One region of the Spirillospora sp. CA-142024 genome, then DNA from elsewhere that is predicted to be linked to it. Evidence: riboswitches for the same ligand, from Rfam matches in the RefSeq annotation. Region 1 holds a riboswitch; the other holds the start of a gene.
What was found. Region 1 has a riboswitch for glycine ahead of gcvP (aminomethyl-transferring glycine dehydrogenase). Riboswitches for the same ligand answer to the same signal wherever they lie in the genome.

Region 1 (10,157 bases):
CGCCAGCGTCAGCAGCAGCGTCCCGCCCATCCCCGTGGACAGCTTCTTCGGCGACTGCAGGACGTCCACCAGGCGCGGCAGCACGCCCGAGAACATGCTCCGCAGCCGTGAGGTGACGACGCGCCGGACCCGCGGGACCGTCAGCGCGAGCCCGGCGAGCAGTCCCAGCGCCAGCACCGCGATCACGATCGTCCGGGACGGCGCCAGATCCTGCGTCGCCTTCGCCGTCGACCCCGTCAGGAACCCGAACAGCACCAGCAGCAGGACGTGCGTGACCAGCCCGACCAGCTGCGACGCGCCCACGCTCGCGACCGCGAGGGCCGGCCGGACGCCCGAGCGCTGCAGGTACCGGGTGTTGACGGCCACGCCGCCGACCGCCGCGGGCGCCACCAGCTTCACGAACGACGCCGCGACCTGCGCCAGCACCGTCCGCCAGAACGGCAGCCTCTCCGGGACGAACCCGATGAGCATCAGCGCCGCCGCGACATAGGTGAGGGACGCCGCGGCCAGCGCGGCGACCACCCAGTGCCAGCTGGCCGTGGCCGCCAGATGGCCGATGTCCAGGCTCGTCACCTGCGGGATGACGATGTACGCCGCGACGGACAGCGCCACGATGCTGAAGATGGTCCGGGGCCGGAACCGTTCCAGCCGGGCCGGTGCCGCCTCCGTCTCCGGCTTGAGCCGGACGATCTGCTCCCGGATCCGGGTGAGCAGGTCCCGGTGGTGCCGCAGCCGGGTGCGCGTCGCCCGGGACAGCGCCACCCGCTGCAGCAGCGGCACCGCCCCGCCCAGCGCCTCCTCGCCCAGCACGGGCGCGGCCGTCCGGACGGCCCGCTCGGGTCCGGCCCGCAGCGCCAGCGTGGTGAGCAGCTGGGCGAGGTCCAGGCGCAGCGCCAGGTCGCCCGCCGCCGTCTCCCCGGATCGCAGATCGGTGACGTAGGCGAGCCCGTCCTCGCCGACGAGGACCGCGTCGCCCTCCAGCCGGCGATGCGCGAGCCGCCCCGCCTGCAGGGACCGGAGCTGCCGCCACACGTCCGTCAGCAGCGCGTCGGTGATCTCCTCGTCGGAGACGTCCCCGAGCCGCCGCCCGGGCACGTGCTCGTAGGCCAGCAGCGCCGCCTCCGTGCCGACCTCGCACGTCCCGACCAGCCGCGGGGTCCGGACGCCCGCCGCGTCCACGGCGTACGCCATCAGCGACTCCAGCTCCAGGGACCGGCGCAGCGACCGCAGCGTCCGCCCGGTCGTCGCGGCCCGCAGCCGCAGCAGCCGCCACACGCGGTAGAGCAGGCCCGCGGTCTGCTGGTCCCGGTCGAGGACGCGGACCTCCAGGTCCCAGTCGCCGTGCGGGCCGCGCCCCGCCGGGAGCCGCGCGCCGTACCCGTCCGCCGGGCAGGAGGCGAGGACGACGCCGTAGCGGCGGGCCTCCCCGGTGTCGTCCGCCGGGTCGTCGAGCCGCGCTCCCCGTTTCGGGCGCAGCCCGAGCCGTTCCAGCGACGCCACCACGGTCATGCCGGACGGACGAGGGTTCGGCGTCCCGACCGCGTAGAGGGTGCCGTGGCCGATGGCGCGCCCCAGCGCGTAGGTGGCCGCGAGCGCGGCGACGGAGGCGTAGGACGCGGTGAGCCCGGTCAGCGCCGCCAGCCCGATCATGGTCCATGTCGCGGCCTGCCAGCGGGCGCGGCCCGCCATCCCGACCGCGCTGACGAACGCGATCACCGGGGCGATGTCGGTGTGCACCGGCGCCGTCTCCGTGCCGCCCCAGATGAGCGAGTCCAGCACGCCGCCGGGGGCCGCCCGCACCACCAGGTCGTCCAGGCCCACCGTGATCCCGAAAGCGATCACGGCGGCCAGCAGCGCGATCGCGACGCGCGTGCCGTCCTTGTTGAAGAGCCGCTCGATCCCGAACGCGACCGGGACGGCCAGCACCCCGAAGCTGGACACCAGCGTCGCGAGCGTCAGCAGCAGCCGCGGCGCGTGCGCGGTGCCCTCGGCGATGTCGGTCTGCAGGCCGTGCGTGGTCTGCTGCGCGATCGACACCAGCAGCATCACCGCCGCCAGCCCCACCACCGAGGCCGCGAACCTGATCGCGTCGGACGGACGGCGGATCCGGTCCGGCTGCGCGGGCTCGTCCACGGGCACCCCGGCGGTCGCACCCTGCCTCCGGCGCACCGCGCCGTCGTGGGTCTGTGTCACGCCGTACCGCCGCCCCGACCGTCCGTCATCGTGATCAGCGTCCCAGACCGGGCGGCGCGCCGTCGAGCGGGCCGCCGCCCGGCCGGACGCGTGTCCACCCCGGCGGCCCCCCGGTTGCGCCCCCGTGGCCCGGGGCCGTCCCGTCCCAGGTGAGTGAGCACATCGTACTCGCCGGTACGGCGTCGCGGCCCGGGGCCTGCCCTCCGCGGGGGCGGGACGGACCGGCGGACGCGTCTTTGGGTAGGGTTCGTCCCAGGACATGCCGTCGACCCTGTGCGGGAGAGATCCCACGCCGCCAGCGTGGGGCGCCGAAGGGGCAACCTCCCCGGAACCTCTCAGGCAAAAGGACCGCGCGGGCGAGGCACCTCTGGAAAGCAGGCGTCGATCCCCGCACACGGGGAAGGGCGGCTCACCGAAGGGGAAACCCCGCCGCGCGGGTGAAGCTCTCAGGTGCCGATGACAGAGGGGGAGACCGGCCGCCGGCCCGTGCCGGCGGTGGCCCTGAGCGACCGCAGCAGCCAGGAGGCTCTCCATGACCGGCCAGTTCTTCGCCCCCGTGGCCTCGCCGCAGCACCCCCGTTCCGCGTTCGCCGACCGGCACGTCGGCCCCTCGGCCGCCGACCAGGCCAGGATGCTCGCCGCCATCGGCTACTCCGGCATCGAGGCGCTGATCGACGACGCGGTCCCCGCCGCGATCCGCACCTCCCGCCCGCTGGACCTGCCGCCCGCGCTGAGCGAGACCGCCGCGCTGGAGCGGCTCCGCGAACTGGCGTCCCGCAACACCGTGCTCACCTCCATGATCGGGCTGGGCTACCACGGGACGACCACCCCCGGTGTGATCATGCGGAACGTGCTGGAGAACCCCGGCTGGTACACCGCCTACACGCCCTACCAGCCGGAGATCTCCCAGGGCCGGCTCGAGGCCCTGCTGAACTTCCAGACGGTCGTCGCCGACCTGACCGGGCTGCCCGTCGCCAACGCCTCCATGCTGGACGAGGGCACCGCCGCCGCCGAGGCGATGGCCCTCGCGCACCGCGTCTCCAAGCGCAAGGAGCCGGGGACGTTCCTCGTCGACGCCGACACGCTCCCGCAGACGATCGAGGTCGTCCGGACGCGCGCGGTCCCGCTCGGCATCGAGGTGGTCACCGCCGACCTGTCCGCCGGGCTGCCGGACGGCGACTTCTTCGGCGTGCTGCTGCAGTACCCGGGCACGTCCGGCGCCGTCCGCGACCTGGAGCCGGTCATCGCGCAGGCACACGGGCGCGGCGCCAAGGCGGTCGTCGCCGCGGACCTGCTCGCGCTGACGCTGCTGCGGCCGCCCGGCGAGTCCGGCGCCGACATCGCGGTGGGCTCCGCGCAGCGGTTCGGCGTCCCCTACGGGTTCGGGGGCCCGCACGCCGGCTACATGGCGGTCGGCGAGGGCATCCAGCGGCAGCTTCCCGGACGGCTCGTCGGCGTGTCCGTCGACGCGGACGGCGCCGCCGCCTACCGGCTCGCGCTGCAGACCCGCGAGCAGCACATCCGCCGGGAGAAGGCCACCAGCAACATCTGCACCGCGCAGGTCCTCCTCGCCGTGATGGCGAGCATGTACGCGGTCTACCACGGGCCCGAGGGGCTGGCCGCGATCGCGCAGCGGGCGCACCGCCGCGCCGCCGAGATCGCCGCCGGGCTGCGCGCCGGGGGCGTGGAGGTCGTCCACGAGGCGTTCTTCGACACCGTCCTCGCCCGCGTGCCCGGCCGGGCCGCCGAGGTCGTCGCGGCGGCCCGCGACCGCGGGATCAACCTGCGGCCCGCGGACGCCGACCACGTCGGGATCGCCTGCGACGAGACGACGCTGCCCGCGCATGTGACGGCCGTGCTGGAGGCGTTCGGCGTCACGGCGTCCGGCGCGGCCGTCGGCGAGGTGGCCGAGGCGTTCCCGGACGCCCTGCGCCGCGAGAGCCCCTACCTGACCCACCCGGTCTTCCACGCGCACCGCTCCGAGACCGCGATGCTGCGCTACCTGCGCAGGCTCCAGGACAAGGACATCGCGCTCGACCGCTCGATGATCCCGCTCGGCTCCTGCACGATGAAGCTGAACGCCACGGCCGAGATGGAGCCGGTGACCTGGCCCGAGTTCGCGAACGTCCACCCGTTCGCGCCGCTCGACCAGGCCGCCGGCTACGTCGAGCTGATCGGTGAGCTGGAGGAGTACCTCGCCGAGATCACCGGGTACGCGAAGGTCTCCGTCCAGCCGAACGCCGGCTCCCAGGGCGAGCTGGCCGGCCTGCTCGCCATCCGCGGCTACCACGCGTCCCGTGGCGAGGAGCACCGCGACGTCTGCCTGATCCCCTCCTCCGCGCACGGCACCAACGCGGCCAGCGCGGTGATGGCGGGCATGCGCGTCGTCGTGGTCACGTGCGACGAGGGCGGCAACGTCGACCTGGACGACCTGCACGCCAAGATCGGCAAGCACGGGGACCGGCTCGCCGCGATCATGGTGACCTACCCGTCCACGCACGGCGTCTTCGAGGAGAGCATCACCGACGTGTGCGCGGCGGTGCACGAGGCCGGCGGCCAGGTCTACGTGGACGGCGCCAACCTCAACGCGCTCGTCGGCCTCGCCCGCCCCGGCGAGTTCGGCTCGGACGTCTCGCACCTCAACCTGCACAAGACGTTCTGCATCCCGCACGGCGGCGGCGGTCCCGGCGTCGGCCCGATCGGCGTCCGCGCGCATCTGGCCCCGTTCCTGCCCAGCCACCCGCTCCGCGCGGAGGCCGGCCCGGAGACCGGCGTCGGCCCGATCTCCGCGGCGCCGTGGGGGTCGGCGGGCATCCTGCCGATCTCCTGGGCCTACATCGCGATGATGGGCCCGGACGGCCTGCGCGCCGCCACCGAGGGCGCGATCGTCGGCGCCAACTACCTCGCCGCCCGCCTCGGCCCGCACTACCCGATCCTCTACACCGGGCGGAACGGCCTCGTCGCGCACGAGTGCATCGCCGACCTCCGCAAGATCACCAAGGAGACCGGGATCACCGCCGAGGACGTCGCCAAGCGCCTCATCGACTACGGCTTCCACGCGCCGACCCTCTCGTTCCCCGTCGCCGGCACCCTGATGATCGAGCCCACCGAGTCCGAGGACCTCGCCGAGCTCGACCGGTTCTGCGACGCCATGATCGAGATCCGCCGGGAGATCCGGCGGGTCGCCGACGGCGGCTACGACGCCGAGGACAACCCGCTCAAGAACGCGCCGCACACCGCCGGCTGCCTGGTCTCCGACGACTGGAAGCACGCCTACACCCGCGAGGAGGCCGCCTATCCGCTGCCGTCCCTCCGCGAGGCCAAGTACTGGCCGCCCGTCCGCCGCATCGACCAGGCCTACGGCGACCGCAACCTCGTCTGCTCCTGCCCGCCCCCGGAGGCCTTCGAGGACTGAGCCGCGCACCGGGACAACGGGCCGGGTGGCCGGAGGTCGCACGGCCCGTGACGGGGGTTCCAGGGGGTCGCTCCCTGGGCAGAACGGGACCGATTAGTGATCTTGCTGGGGGTTTCGGGGTGTCGTCGCGGGACGCGGCGGGGCCGGGTCGCTAGTCTCTTTGCGGACCCCGACCCCCAGAGGGCAGAAGAGCGATGAGCGAGTCCCCGGAACCGGTATCCGACGACGCGGCGCGGTTGTGCGAGGAGGCCCGGAGCCTCGCCGAGAACGGTGAGGCGGAGCGGGCGGCACTGCTGTTCCAGAAGGTGCTCGCCCTGGGCGGGACGTCCTGCCGGGCGCAGGCCGCGCTGGGGCTGGCGGTCGTCCTCGACGACGCCGGGGAGGTGGAGCGGGCCCGGGAGGCGGACCGGGCCGCGATCGCGACCGCCGACCCCGAGTACGGCCCCAGGGCGGCCTACCATCTGGCGCTCACCCACGAACGGGCCGGTGAGCACGAGCAGGCGGCGCCCGCCTGGCGGGTCGTGGTCGACTTCGGCAACCCGGCCTACCTTCCGCCCGCCCATCTGGCCCTCGCCAGGATCGCCGACGACGCCGGCGACTTCGACGCGGCGCGCGATCACTGGGAGGCGGTGATCGGGACCGGCGACCCCGAGTACGGGCCGCCCGCCGCGCACGACCTCGCGCAGCGGCTGCTGGAGCGCGGCGAGCCGGCCAGGGCCCAGCGGATCCTGACCGCGGCGCTGAAGCTGATCGATCGCGAGACCGCCCCGTACGCCTACGGGCGGCTGGCCGTCGCGCTCGGCATCTCCTACCTCGACCAGGCGATCGGCGCGTTCGGCGCGGCGCTGGGGGAGGACCCGGCCGACGCGGAGGTCGGGCCGCTGGCCACCGAGCTGCTCGCGCGGACGCTGCCGCTGCGGGGGCGGGGCGGCGAGGCCGCCGAGGTGTGGCGGCGCGGGCTCGCCGACCCGGGCATCGCCGGGCAGGTGCGGGCGCGGCTGCGCCGCGACTTCGGCGACGCCGAGGACGACGGCGACCCCGGCGACCTGTGGTGGGAGCCGGTCGTCGAGGAGGCGGTGTCGGACGGGACGCTCCCCGCCGTCGCGGGCGAGGCGTTCGGCGCCCTCGACCACATGTACGCGCTGCTGGCCGTCCGGTACGCGGACGAGCCGGGCGAGCGCCGGCCGGGGGAGACGCACGAGGTCCTCGGCAGGGCGGTGCGCGTCCCGAACGGCTATCCGTGGGGTCCGCTGCTGCACGAGAGCTTCGCCGAGCGGCTCCGCCTCGCCATGGGCACCCCCGCCCCGAACCGGCCGGAGGGCTGAGCCGCGCTCCGCCGGTCAGCCGGCGATGGCGCGTTCGGCGACCACCTTGGTGATGCGGGCGCGGACCAGGTACTCGGTGGGGACGGCGTTGCGGCGGCCGAACTCCTCGGCGCGGTCGGCGCCCATGTAGCGGCCGCCGATGGCGGCGGCCCACCGGAACACCTCGTCCAGGTCCTCGACCAGGGTCGCCTCGGCCCGGATCTGCACGTACGAGTACGGCGGCACCTGGTCGTCGACGCAGATGGAGATGCGCGGGTCGCGGGCGAGGACGCGGCCCTTGATGCTGTGGCGGCCGGTGTTGAACAGCACGTCGTCGCCGTCGAGGACGAACCAGATCGGCGTGACGTGCGGCGTGCCGTCCTTGCGGGTGACACCGGCCTTGCCGGTGCGGGTGCCCTCCATGACGAACGCGCGCCACTCGCTGTCGGTCATCTGTTCCATGTGCCCAGTCTGCCGCAGAGATCATTTGGACGTGCCGCTACGGTGAGTCACATGGAGATCCTGACGGCGCACGGGCCGGCCGAGGTGACGCCGGACGAGGTCGACGACCCGGCGTTCCTGCTGGTCCTGACGCACGGGTCGAACGGGGGAGTGGACGCCGCCGACCTGCTCGCGGTCCGCGCGGCGGCGCTCGGGCTCGGCGGCGCCGTGGCGCGGGTGACGCAGCCGTTCCGGCTCGCCGGACGCCGGGCGCCCGGTTCGGCGGTCAAGCAGGACGGGGCGTGGCTGGAGATCGTCGCCGTGCTGCGGGAGAGGTTCGGGGACGTGCCCCTCGTCCAGGGCGGCCGGAGCAACGGGGCGCGGGTCGCGTGCCGGACGGCGACGGCGGCCGGGGCGGCGGGCGTGGTGGCGCTGGCGTTCCCGCTCCATCCCCCGGGCAGGCCGGAGAAGAGCCGGGTGGGCGAGCTGCGGGAGGCGGGGGTGGAGGTCCTCGTCGTCAACGGCGACCGTGACCCGTTCGGCGTGCCCGATCCGGCGGACGCGGCGGCGGTGACGGTGCTGCCCGGGGAGCGGCACGACCTGAACAAGGACCCCGCGGCGGTCGGCCGGGCGGTGGAACCGTGGCTGAGAAAGTGGGCGGCCCGTCCGGTGCGGACGGGCCGGGAGTAGGGTTCCTCCGGGCCCGGCGCGGGCCCAGAGGTCAAGGGCAGGTGGGCGTGCCCCCGAGGATGATCACCCGTTTGAACTAGTCCCCCGTGGAGACCGCTCAAGCGGCGGACGGCGCCTGCAGGTCCGTCGGCCGGTGCGGCGCGATGACTCCCCCGTCGGGCAGCAGCTCACCGGTGTCCTCGAAGAGCACGACACCGTTGCACAGCAGGCTCCACCCCTGCTCGGGGTGCGAGGCCAGCGTGCGGGCGGCGTCGCGGTCGGGTGCGTCGTGGGAGGGACAGGGCGGCTGGTGCGGGCACATCGTGTGCCTCCGGTCTCAACTACTGGTCGGTCGTGGTGCTTTCCTGTATTGACGCACCCCAGTGTGAAGTGGTTCGCATCCACCCGGCCATAGCCCGTTGGGACGGTTGTCCGTTGGTACCGGAGTACCGGACGGCTGTGATCCCCCTCACCCCGAGGTGCCAGGCAATAGCCTCCCTTCCGCGCGATAACGGACGGAGAACGACACGCCGCCGGGGCCTGAAACCCCTACGATGTTCGGCGGGGGAACGGGCTTTGCAGGGCGTGGGGGGAGTGAGGCCGGTGCGGGTCGCGCTGTCCGTCGCGTGCTTCGATGACGCGCTGTTCCCCGACACCGGGAAGGCCGTGACCGTCCTGCTGGAGCGGCTCGGCCACGAGGTGACGTTCCCTCCGGGGCAGACGTGCTGCGGCCAGATCCACTGGACGGCCGGCTACCACCGTGAGGCCGCCGGCCTCGCCCGCACCTACTCCGCCGCGTTCGAGGGCTGCGAGGTGGTGGTGGCGCCGTCCGCGTCGTGCGCCGCCACGGTCCGCGACGCCTACCCGAGGATCGCCCGGACGGCCCGCGACCCCGGCCTGGCCCGCGCCGCCGAAGGCCTCGCCGTCTACGAGCTGACCGAGTTCCTCGTCGACGTCCTGGGCGTGACCGACGTCGGCGCCTACTTCCCGCACCGGGTCACCTACCACCCGTCCTGCCAGTCCATGCGGACCCTCGGCCTCGGTGACCGGCCGCTGCGGCTGCTCCGCGCGGTGAAGGGCCTCGATCTGGTGGAACTGCCCGCCGCCGGTGAGTGCTGCGGCTTCGGAGGCGCGTTCGCCATGAAGAACTCCGACGTGTCGGTGGCGATGGTCGCCGACAAGGTCCGGCACATCCGCGACACCGGCGCCGACGTGGTCTGCGCGGTCGACGACGCGTGCCTCGCCCACATCGGCGGCGCGCTGTCCCGGCTGCGTGGCGGCGTCCGGACGATGCACCTGGCCGAGATCCTCGCCGAGACGGGGCCGTCGTGACGGCCTCCTCCCCGGGGACGACGCCGTCCTCCCCGGGGACGAGCGGGCCGGTGCCACTGCCGATGCCGAAGTTCTCCGCCGCGGCGCGGTCCGCGCTGTCCGACACCCGGCTGCGCCGCAACCTGCGCGGTGCGACGGCCGCGATGAGGGAGCGGCAGGCCGCCGCCGCGGGCGAGCCGGCCGACTGGGAGGACCTGCGCGAAACCGGGCGCGCCGTCAGGGACTCGGCCCTCCTCGACCTGGACGCCCACCTGGAGGAGCTGGAACGGGCCGTCACCGAGGCGGGCGGGACCGTCCACTGGGCGGCGGACGCGGCGGAGGCGCGCCGCGTCGTCACCGGCCTGGTGCGGGGCACCGGTGCGAAGGACGTCGTTAAGGGCGCGTCCGCGACGGTCCGGGAGACCGGCCTGGACGACGCGCTCGCCCGGGCGGGCGTCACCGTCCGCGAGGCCGGCGTCGGCGAGATGATCGTCCAGCTCGGCGAGGACGCCCCGTCCCACCTGCTGGCGCCGGCCGCGCACCGCGACCGCGCGGAGATCGGGGAGCTGTTCCGGCGCGCGGTCCCGGCGGCCGGCCCGGAGCCGGCCGCCGACCCCGAGGCGCTGTCCGCCGCCGCCCGGGCCCACCTGCGCGAGCGGTTCCTGCGGGCCCGGGTCGCGATCACCGGCGCGGACTTCCTGGTGGCCGAGTCCGGCACGGTCGTCCTGCTGGAGCCGGAGGGCGCCGGGCGCATGTGCCTCACGCTCCCCGAGACGCTGATCACCGTCGCCGGTATCGACAAGGTCGTCCCGGAGTGGGATGAC
Region 2 (10,157 bases), 3.0 Mb from region 1:
CGTCTCACGGCAGCGTTCGAGGAGTTCGGCGGCCGTGTCGAAGGGGTGGGGCAGGACGGTGTCGTCGGGCTTGATGCGGTCGGCTCCGGTGGCGTTCTCGTCCAGGATGAAGCCGCCGCCGACCGAGTAGTACACCTTCGCGCGCAGCTCGCCGCCCGAGGGGTCCAGGGCCGTGAAGCGCATCCCGTTGGGGTGGCCGGGCAGCGACTTCTTGCGCTCGAAATGCAGATGCTCGTTGACCACGAAGGGAATGTCGTGGTCGTCGAACAGGCGTAGCGCGCCGCGCTCGCGGACGGCCTGGAGACGTTCGTCCACCCGGTCGACGTCGACCAGTTCGGGTTTGTCGCCTTCGAGGCCGAGGATGACGGCCTTGTCGCTGCCGTGGCCCTTTCCGGTGAGGCCGAGCGAGCCGTAGAGAACGACCTGGACCGAGGCGGTCTTCTCCAGCAGCCCGTCCCGTTCGAGGCCGCGGGCGAAGCGGTGCGCGGCGGCCATCGGGCCGCCGGTGTGGGAGGACGACGGTCCGATGCCGATCTTGAACAGGTCGAAAACGCTGATGGCCATGCGCTGCCTCGTTGTGGCTGTGCCCCCTCCGCGGACCGGAGGGGGCACGGTGACGTCAGAGGTTCGGGTACAGGGGGTGCTTCTCGGCGAGGGCCGTCACGCGCGCCGCCAGTGCGTCCCGGTCGTAGGACGGCTGGAGGGCCAGCGCGATGACGTCCGCGACCTCGGCGAAGTCCGCGGCGGTGAAGCCGCGGGTGGCGAGGGCGGGCGTGCCGATCCGCAGACCGGACGTGACCATCGGCGGGCGCGGGTCGTTCGGCACCGCGTTGCGGTTGACCGTGATGCCGATCTCGTGCAGGCGGTCCTCGGCGTCCCGTCCGGTGAGCTCGGAGTCCACCAGGTCGACCAGCACGAGGTGCACGTCGGTCCCGCCCGTCAGCACCTTCACGCCGGCCTTGGCGGAGTCCTCGGCGAGAAGACGCTCGGCGAGCAGCCGCGCGCCCTCGACGGTGGCCTCCTGCCGGGCCCTGAACTCGTCCGACGCGGCGATCTTGAGGGCGACCGCCTTCGCGGCGATCACGTGCTCCAGCGGGCCGCCCTGCATGCCCGGGAACACCGCGGAGTTGATCTTCTTGCCGTACTCCTCGCGGGCGAGGATCAGGCCGCCGCGCGGTCCGCCGAGCGTCTTGTGCGTCGTGGTCGTGACGATGTCGGCGTACGGGACGGGCGACGGGTGCAGGCCCGCCGCGACCAGGCCCGCGAAGTGCGCCATGTCGACCATGAGCAGCGCCCCGACCGAGTCGGCGATGTCCCGGAACGCCGCGAAGTCGAGCCGCCGCGGGTACGCCGACCAGCCCGCCACGATCATCTTGGGCCGGTGCTCGGCCGCGAGCGAGGCGACCTCGTCCATGTCGACCAGGCCGTCCTCGGAGCGGACGTGGTACGGCACCACGTTCAGCACCTTGCCCGAGTAGTTCAGCCGCATCCCGTGCGTGAGGTGCCCGCCGTGCGCGAGGTCGAGGCCGAGGATGGTGTCGCCGTGCTGGAGCAGCGCGAAGTAGACCGCCGTGTTGGCCTGGGCCCCGCTGTGCGGCTGGACGTTCGCGTGGTCGGCGCCGAACAGCTCCTTGGCCCGGTCGATGGCCAGCTGCTCGGTGACGTCGACGTACTCGCAGCCGCCGTAGTAGCGCCGGCCCGGGTAGCCCTCGGCGTACTTGTTGGTGAGGACGGAGCCCTGCGCCTCCAGCACGGAGACCGGCGCGAAGTTCTCCGACGCGATCATTTCGAGGGTGTTCTGCTGCCGCCGCAGCTCGGCGGTGACCGCCTCGGCGACCTCCGGGTCCGCAGTCGCGAGCGAGTCGTACAACGTCATGACTCCTCGATCAGCTTGTCGTAGGCGGCGGAGTCGAGCAGGTCGCCCGGCTCCTCCGAGATGCGGACCTTGAAGATCCAGCCCTCGCCGTACGGGTCGTCGTTGATGACCTTCGGCTCGTCCACCACGGCACCGTTGATCGCGGTGATCTCGCCGCTGACGGGGGAGTAGATGTCGCTCACCGACTTGGTCGACTCCACCTCGCCGCACGGCTCGCCCGCCTCGACGGCGTCGCCCTCGGAGGGCTGCAGTTCGAGGTAGACGATCTCGCCGAGGGCGTCGGCGGCGTGCGCGGTGATGCCGACCGTGACGATGCCGTCCTCGCCGCCGAGGCCCGACACCCACTCGTGCTCCTCGCTGTAGCGGAGCTCCTCAGGAACGCTCACGATCACTTCTCTCTTTCAGGAACGCTTGTAGAACGGCAGCTCGACCACGTCCACCGGCTCATGCCGGCCGCGGACGTCCACGGCGAGGCCCGTCTCCCCGACGCCGCTGTCGAGGTAGGCCATGGCGATCGGCGTGCCCAGTGTGGGCGACGGGGCGCCGCTCGTCACGACCCCGCACGGCGTGCCGCCGGACGTGACGACCTGGTACCCCTTGCGAGGCGCGCGACGCCCCCGCGCGACCAGCCCCACGAGCCTACGGCCCGGCGGGGTCTGCGCCTGCGCCGCCAGGGCGGTCTTTCCCACGAAGTCGCCCGGCTTGTCCAGCTTCACGACCCGGCCGAGGCCGGCCTCGAACGGGGTGGTCTCCGCGGTCAGCTCGTTCCCGTACAGCGGCATGCCCGCCTCCAGGCGCAGCGTGTCGCGGGCGGACAGCCCGGCCGGGACGACCCCCTCCACCGCGGCGAGCGCCCTCCACAGCGCGACGGCGTCGGACGCGTCCACGAACAGCTCGAAACCGTCCTCGCCGGTGTAGCCGGTGCGGGCGACGAGCGCGTCGACGCCCGCGACCCGCCCGGCGAGGATCGCGTAGTACTTGAGGCCGGCGAGCGGCGCCTCGGTGAAGCCTTCGAGAATCGTCTGCGAACGCGGGCCCTGCAGGGCGATCAGCGCGTACGACTCGGAACGGTCCTCCACGGCGGCCTCGAAGCCCGCGGCCCGCTCGATCAGCGCCTCCCGGACGACGGCGGCGTTCGCGGCGTTCGCGACGACCATCCAGGTGTCGTCGGCCAGCCGGTAGACGATCAGGTCGTCCAGGACGCCGCCGTCCGGCCCGCAGATCATCGTGTAGCGGGCCTTGCCGACCGGCATCGGCGACAGGTTCCCGACCAGCGCGAAGTCGAGCGCGGCGCCCGCGCCCGGACCGGAGAGGAAGATCTCCCCCATGTGCGACAGGTCGAACAGCCCCGCCCCGGTGCGGACGGCCTGGTGCTCGGCGGTCTCGCTCGCGTAGCGCAGCGGCATCAGATAGCCGGCGAAGTCGACGAGATTCGCGCCGAGGTCCTGGTAGACGTCGTGCAGCGGCGTCTTCTTGGGGATCGGATCGGCGGACATGGGTTCGGCTCCTTCGTCGCGGGCGCGCGTGGTCCATCGTCCCACTCGCGCACCGGGCGTCTCGGTGCCTCCCCCTCTGTCATCGGCGCCTGAGAGCTTCACCCGCCTGCCCGGCGGGCTTTCACCTTCGGCGGGGGACCGCGGTCCCCGCTTTCCAGAGGTCGCCTGGCCCGTGCGGTCCGTGGGCCTGAGAGGTTCCGGGGAGGATTTGCTCCTTCGGCGTCCCCGGCCGGCTGCCGGGGACTCTCCCGCACGGGATCATCGGCGGTGTTGATTATTGCATTTCTCTTCCTGCAGACCCAAGAGCCCCTGCCGTGCTCATGGCAGGTTGTGGCAGCTCACCTCACAGTGGGGTGACGTAGGCGCCGGAGATGCCGCCGTCCACGAGGAACTCCGAGGCCGTGATGAAGGACGCGTCGTCCGACGCCAGGAACGCGACGGCCGCGGCGATCTCGGACGCCTCGGCGAACCGTCCCACCGGGACGTGGACGAGCCGCCGCGCCGCCCGCTCCGGGTCTTTGGCGAACAGTTCCCGCAGGAGGGGAGTGTTGACCGGGCCAGGGCACAGCGCGTTGACCCGGACGCCCTGCCGCGCGAACTGCACGCCCAGCTCCCGCGACATCGCCAGCACGCCGCCCTTGGACGCGGTGTAGGAGATCTGCGACGTCGCCGCGCCCATCTTGGCCACGAACGACGCCGTGTTGATGATCGAGCCCTTGCCCTGGTCGAGCATGTAGGGGATGACGTGCTTGCAGCACAGGTACACGCTCGTGAGGTTGACCTCCTGGACGCGTTTCCACGCGTCCAGGCCCGTCTCCAGGATCGAGTCGTCGTCCGGTGGGGAGATGCCGGCGTTGTTGAACGCCACGTCGATGCGCCCGTAGGCGTCGTGGACGGTCCGGAAGAGCGCCGTGACCTCGTCCTCCACGGTGACGTCCACCTTGACGAAGAGGCCGTCCAGCTCGTCCGCCGCGGTCTTGCCGGCGGTCTCGTCCAGGTCGGCGACGACGACCCGGGCGCCCTCCTGTGCGAAGCGGCGCGCGGTGGCGAGGCCGATGCCGCCCGCGCCGCCGGTCACGACGGCCACCCGGCCCTCCAGACGCTGCATGGATGTCACTCCTGTCATTGCTCGGTGGCGATGAAGACGTTCTTGGTCTCGGTGAACGCGTCGAGGGCGTCCGGGCCGAGCTCGCGGCCGAGGCCCGACCGCTTGAACCCGCCGAACGGCGTCCAGTAGCGGACGGACGCGTGCGAGTTCACCGACAGGTTCCCGGCCTCGACGGCCCGGGACGCGCGCAGGGCGCGCCCGACGTCGCGGGTCCAGATCGAGCCGGACAGCCCGTAGGGCGTGTCGTTGGCGAGCCGGACCGCGTCCGCCTCGTCCTCGAACGGGACGACGGTGACGACCGGCCCGAAGACCTCGTCCCGCCAGGACGGAAGCGCCGTGCAGGACGGCCCGGCCAGTACGGTCGGCGGGAACCAGAACCCCGGCCCCTCCGGCGCCGACCCCCGGATCAGCACAGGCGCGTCGTGCGGGACGTACGAGGCGACCTTCTCCCGGTGCGCCGCGCTGATCAGCGGACCCACCTCGGTCTTCTCATCCCGGGGATCCCCGACGACGACCCGCTGGACGGCGGGCTCCAGGAGTTCGAGGAACCGGTCGTACACCGGCCGCTCCACGAGGATCCGGGAGCGCGAGCAGCAGTCCTGCCCGGCGTTGTCGAACACCGCGGAGGGCGCGGTCGCGGCGGCCTTCTCCAGGTCGGCGTCGGCGAACACGATGTTGGCGTTCTTGCCGCCGAGTTCCAGCGTCAGCCGCTTCACACCCGGCGCGCACGCCGCCATGATCTCCGTGCCGACCCGCGTCGACCCGGTGAACACGATCTTCCGGACGTCCGGGTGCTCCACCAGCCGCCGTCCCGCCACCGGGCCCGCGCCCGGCAGCACCTGCACCACGCCTTCGGGCAGCCCCGCCTCCAGCGCCAGCTCGCCGACCCGCCGCGCGGTCAGCGGCGTCAGCTCGGCCGGTTTGACGATGACGGCGTTGCCCGCGGCCAGCGCCGGCGCCAGCCCCCAGCCCATGATCGGCATCGGGAAGTTCCACGGGACGATCACGCCCACGACACCGAGCGGCTCCGCGAACGTCACGTTCAGCCCGCCCGGCACCGGAATCTGCCGTCCGGCGAGCCGTTCGGGCGCCGCCGCGTAGTAGTGCAGGACGTCCCGCAGGTTCCCGGCCTCCCAGCGCGCCTGCCCGATCGGATGCCCGGCGTTGCGCACCTCCAGGGCGGCCAGCTCGTCCACATGCGCGTCCACGAGATCGGCGAACGCCCGCAACAACCGGGCCCGATCTCCGGGCGGCACGTCCCGCCAGGCAGGAAACGCCTGCCGGGCCCGCGCCACGGCCGCGTCCACGTCCTCGGCCGAGGCCAGCGGAACGCGCTCGATGACCTCCTCGGTGGCCGGATTCACGACGTCGAACTCGTCACCCGTCAACAAGAGCCTCACAACCGCTCGAAGCCGCGGAACATCTCCCAGTCGGTGACCGCTCGGTCGTAGGCGTCGAGTTCGACGCGGGCGTAGTTGGCGTAGTGCTCGACGACCTCCTTCCCGAAGGCGTCCAGGGCCAGGGAGCTGCGGCCCCAGTCGGCGGCGGCGTCGCGGAGCGTCCCGACGACGGTGTCGGCGTCGGTCGCGTAGGCGTTGCCCACGAACGGTTCGTCCAGCGGAAGCTCGTTCTCGATCCCGTGCAGCCCGGACGCGATCATCGCGGCCACCGCCAGGTACGGGTTGACGTCGCCGCCGGGCACCCGGTTCTCGATGCGCAGGGACGGCCCGTGGCCGACGAGCCGCAGCGCGCACGTCCGGTTGTCGACGCCCCACTTGATCGCCGTCGGCGCGAACGAGCCGGGCTGGTAGCGCTTGTAGGAGTTGATGTTCGGCGCGTACAGCAGCGTGAAGTCGCGCAGGCACGCCTGCTGGCCCGCGATGAAGTGCTCGCCGAGCCGGGACAGCCCGTGCGGGCCGTCCCCGGCCAGCACCGGCGACCCGTCCGACGACCGCAGCGAGAGGTGGACGTGGCAGGAGTTGCCCTCCCGCTCGTTCGGCTTGGCCATGAACGTGATCGACATGCCCTCTTGGGCGGCGATCTCCTTGGCGCCCGTCTTGTAGAGGACGTGGTTGTCGCACGTGCGCAGGGCCTCGTCGAAGCGGAACGCGATCTCGTGCTGGCCGAGGTTGCACTCCCCCTTGGCCGACTCCACGTACATCCCCGCGCCGGTCATGCCGTTGCGGATCCGGCGCAGCAGTGGTTCGACGCGGGCGCCCCCGAGCAGCGAGTAGTCCACGTTGTACTGGTTGGCCGGAGTGAGGTCGCGGTACGCCTTCCCCCAGGCGTCCTCGTAGGAGTCCTTGTAGACGATGAACTCCAGTTCCGTCCCGACGAAGGCGCCCCAGCCCCGCTCGGCCAGCCTGTCGAGCTGGCGCCAGAGGATCTGCCGGGGCGAGGGCCCCACGCCGGTGCCGTCCTCCGCGACGATGTTCGCGTGGACGAGCGCGGCCCCCTCCTGCCAGGGGATCCGGCGGAGGGTGGCGAGGTCGGGACGCATGACGAAGTCGCCATAGCCGGTGTCCCAGGACGACATGTCGTAGCCGTCCACCGTGTTCATGTCGACGTCCACGGCCAGGAGGTAGTTGCAGCCGTCCGAGCCGTGCCCGGCGACCTCCTCCAGGAAGAAGCGGGACGAGAGCCGCTTGCCCTGGAGGCGCCCCTGCATGTCGGTGATCGCGACGATCACGGTGTCGATCCGGCCCGCCGCCGCCTCCTCGCGCAACTCGTCGAGGGTGAGCGATGTGGTCACGTTCTCAGCTCCTAACCGAGCGACTGGAGTTCCTGCTCGATGGCGGCCAGTTCTTCGGCGCTGCCCTGCACCTTCGGGCCCTTGAACCACTTGCGGGCCGACACCGCCCACCACAGCGCGGCGCCGCCCAGCACCACCAGGATCGCGATCGGCGAGTAGTTGAAGGAGTCCTTGGTGATCGGGTTCGCGGGCGGCAGCATGAACACCACCGAGACGAACAGCACCCACACCACCGCGAGCGCGCCGATGGGCCTGCTCCAGCGGCCGAGGTTCCACGGCCCGGCCCGGAAGTCGGCGCCCTGCCGCAGCCGCAGGTACGTCGGGATCACGTAGGCGATGTAGAGGCCGATGACCGCGACGGACGTGACGGCCAGGTACGCGGTGAGGTTCCAGATCGCGGGCAGGGCCAGCAGGAACGCGCCCCCGGCGGCCAGCCAGATCGCGTTGGTGGGGGTCCGGCTCCGCTTGTTGATCTGGTGCCAGAACGACGAGAACGGCAGCGCCCCGTCCCGGGAGAACGCGTAGATCATCCGGGAGTTCGCCGTCACCGAGGACATCCCGCAGAAGAACTGCGCGCCGAACGACACGAGGATCAGCAGCTTGCCGGTCGTCTCGCCGGTGGCCGCGATGAAGATCTCGGCCGGGCCGCCCTCGACCGCCTTGCCGTAGTCCTGGATCGCGAACGTGACGCCGAGCAGCAGGATCCAGCCGGCCACGACCGAGATCAGCACCGAGTTCACGATGCCCTTCGGGCCGGACCGCGCCGCGTCGTGCGTCTCCTCCGTCATGTGGGCGGACGCGTCGTACCCGGTCAGCGTGTACTGCGAGAGCAGCAGGCCGATCAGCGCCGCGTAGGCCCCGTACTGCCAGCCGGTCTCGTTCACGAACTCGGAGAAGACGAACCCGGCCGACTGGTGGTGCGACGGCTTGATCGCCAGCACGCCGACGACGATCGCGACGCCGAGGACGTGCCACCACACGCTGACGCTGTTCAGCAGCGACACGATCTTGACGCCGAACTGGTTGAGCAGCGCGTGCACGACCAGCAGGACCGCGAACAGGAGGAACGTGTGGCCGAGCGACACGTCGAACCCGAACTGGAGGTCCAGCAGGGGATTCAGGAACGCGGCGGAGCCGTAGACGATGGCCGCCGTCACGGCGACCTGGCCGATGAAGTTGAACCAGCCCGTGAACCACGACCACGCGGGGCCGTTCGTCCGGGCCAGCTTGGCGGCCCAGTAGTAGAGGCCGCCCGCGGTCGGGTAGCTGGAGCAGACCTCGGCCATCGCGAGCGCGACCAGCAGCGTCATGGCGCCGACGCCGAGCCAGCCCCAGGTGATGACGACGGGTCCGCCGCCCTTGAGGCCGATGGTGTAGGACGTCAGGCAGCCGCTCAGCACCGAGATGATGGTGAACGAGACAGCGAAGTTGGAGAAACCGGACATGGACCGGCTGAGCTCCTGGGCGTAGCCCAGCTCGTGCAGCCGTTTCTCGTCGTCGGACATGGGGTCGGGGCCGGCGGAAGCCTTGTGCTCGTCGATGCTCACGAGCACCTCCTCGTCCAGGGGGTCGTGCCGCCCTTAATGGGCTAACGACAGACCATTAATATTTGTGACGGCGCTCCCGTCAAGACCCTGAGCGCGACGAAACGCACCTGTAACGTGGAACTCCCCGACCCCCGCGGCCCCGAAGGACGGTCATGCCCGAGCCGGATCAGGCCCTGCCCGACCTCGCCGCGAGCGCGGTGTTCCGTCCCGTCCGGACGGGAAACGCCTTCGAGGAGACCGTCGAGCGGCTGCTCCAGGCGATCAAGCTCGGCGTCGTCGACCGCGGCGAGCGGCTGCCGCCCGAACGCGAGCTCGCGCCGCTGCTCGGCGTCAGCCGCGTCACGCTGCGCGAGGCGATCCGGGCCGTCCAGCAGGAGGGGTACGTGGAGTCCCGCCGGGGACGGTTCGGCGGGACGTTCGTCACCTACCAGCGGCCGAAGCCGCGCCAGTCCGATCTGAAGCGCGCCCTCGCCCAGATGGGCGATGACCTCAACGACACACTCACCTTCCGCATGGCGGTGGAGACCGGCGCCGCCCAGATACTCGCCACGACCCGGCTCACCGAGGCGCAGCGCGAGCTGCTGCGCATCCGGCTGGCCGAACTGGACGCCGCCGGGCCGGACGCCTACCGCCGCCTCGACACCCTCTTCCACCTGACGATCGCCGAGATGACCGGGTCGGCGCTGCTCTCGGCGGCCTGCGCGGACGCCCGGATGCGGGTGACCGACCTGCTCAACGCCATCCCCGTCCTCGGGCCCAACATCGAGCACGCGTCCTTCCAGCACGCCGCGATCGTCGAGGCCGTCCTCGCCGGCGACCCGGAGGCCGCCCGCCGCGCCGTCGCCGAGCATCTGGAGGGCACCGCCGCCCTTCTGCGCGGCTTCCTCGGTTAGCGTCTCTGATCAGCTTAGGGATCCGTAGTCGTGTTGAGTATTGCGACTGGTGGATCTGCCCATCGTGGTGGGGTGGCGTGGGCGTGCAGGTGGAATCCTGCGCCCAGTGCCGCCCCCCGCGGCCGATGCCGTGGTCGGGTGGTGGGTGTACTGATCGCGGTCACGCCCTGGTTCCGGCGGTGCGCCGCGCGGGGCAGCCGCCCCGGCATGGCCGTCCGGCCCTTGGGAGCGTGTCCCTCCGGACGCTGGCCCGCCTGGCCCGCCGGATGGGCTCCGGGGTGCCGGGCGAGGGAGGGAACCCCACGTCGCCTGGGCGCGGGGCGGGTGGTGAGAGATGGCTTGTTGCGGGACCGGGTGGGTCCGATCTTCGACCGGTCCGTCCGGCCGTCCTGGCAAGTGGTGGAAGCCGCGGCCTTGGTCGTGGCCGCAGTGACCACTGCGCCTGCTTCGAGCTTGTCGACCACCGAGCGGATGGCCGGCTCCCC

Region 2: another riboswitch for glycine. It lies ahead of gcvT (glycine cleavage system aminomethyltransferase GcvT); the one in region 1 lies ahead of gcvP (aminomethyl-transferring glycine dehydrogenase).

The regions. Positions count from the first base shown of each region.
Region 1 covers NZ_CP192077.1:4,534,428-4,544,584, forward strand. The annotation lists gene ACQPZP_RS21795 (lysylphosphatidylglycerol synthase transmembrane domain-containing protein) at 1-2,193, opposite strand, end outside; glycine riboswitch at 2,460-2,554, shown strand; glycine riboswitch at 2,555-2,666, shown strand; gene gcvP (aminomethyl-transferring glycine dehydrogenase) at 2,726-5,608, shown strand; gene ACQPZP_RS21805 (tetratricopeptide repeat protein) at 5,803-6,933, shown strand; gene ACQPZP_RS21810 (PPOX class F420-dependent oxidoreductase) at 6,949-7,374, opposite strand; gene ACQPZP_RS21815 (alpha/beta hydrolase family protein) at 7,426-8,043, shown strand; gene ACQPZP_RS21820 (DUF5999 family protein) at 8,141-8,344, opposite strand; gene ACQPZP_RS21825 ((Fe-S)-binding protein) at 8,626-9,354, shown strand; gene ACQPZP_RS21830 (lactate utilization protein B) at 9,417-10,157, shown strand, end outside.
Region 2 covers NZ_CP192077.1:7,530,764-7,540,920, reverse strand. The annotation lists gene ACQPZP_RS35575 (L-serine ammonia-lyase) at 1-564, opposite strand, end outside; gene glyA (serine hydroxymethyltransferase) at 620-1,876, opposite strand; gene gcvH (glycine cleavage system protein GcvH) at 1,873-2,262, opposite strand; gene gcvT (glycine cleavage system aminomethyltransferase GcvT) at 2,278-3,372, opposite strand; glycine riboswitch at 3,446-3,533, opposite strand; glycine riboswitch at 3,538-3,633, opposite strand; gene ACQPZP_RS35555 (3-oxoacyl-ACP reductase) at 3,716-4,480, opposite strand; gene ACQPZP_RS35550 (aldehyde dehydrogenase family protein) at 4,495-5,868, opposite strand; gene ACQPZP_RS35545 (glutamine synthetase family protein) at 5,877-7,232, opposite strand; gene ACQPZP_RS35540 (amino acid permease) at 7,244-8,779, opposite strand; gene ACQPZP_RS35535 (FadR/GntR family transcriptional regulator) at 8,932-9,672, shown strand.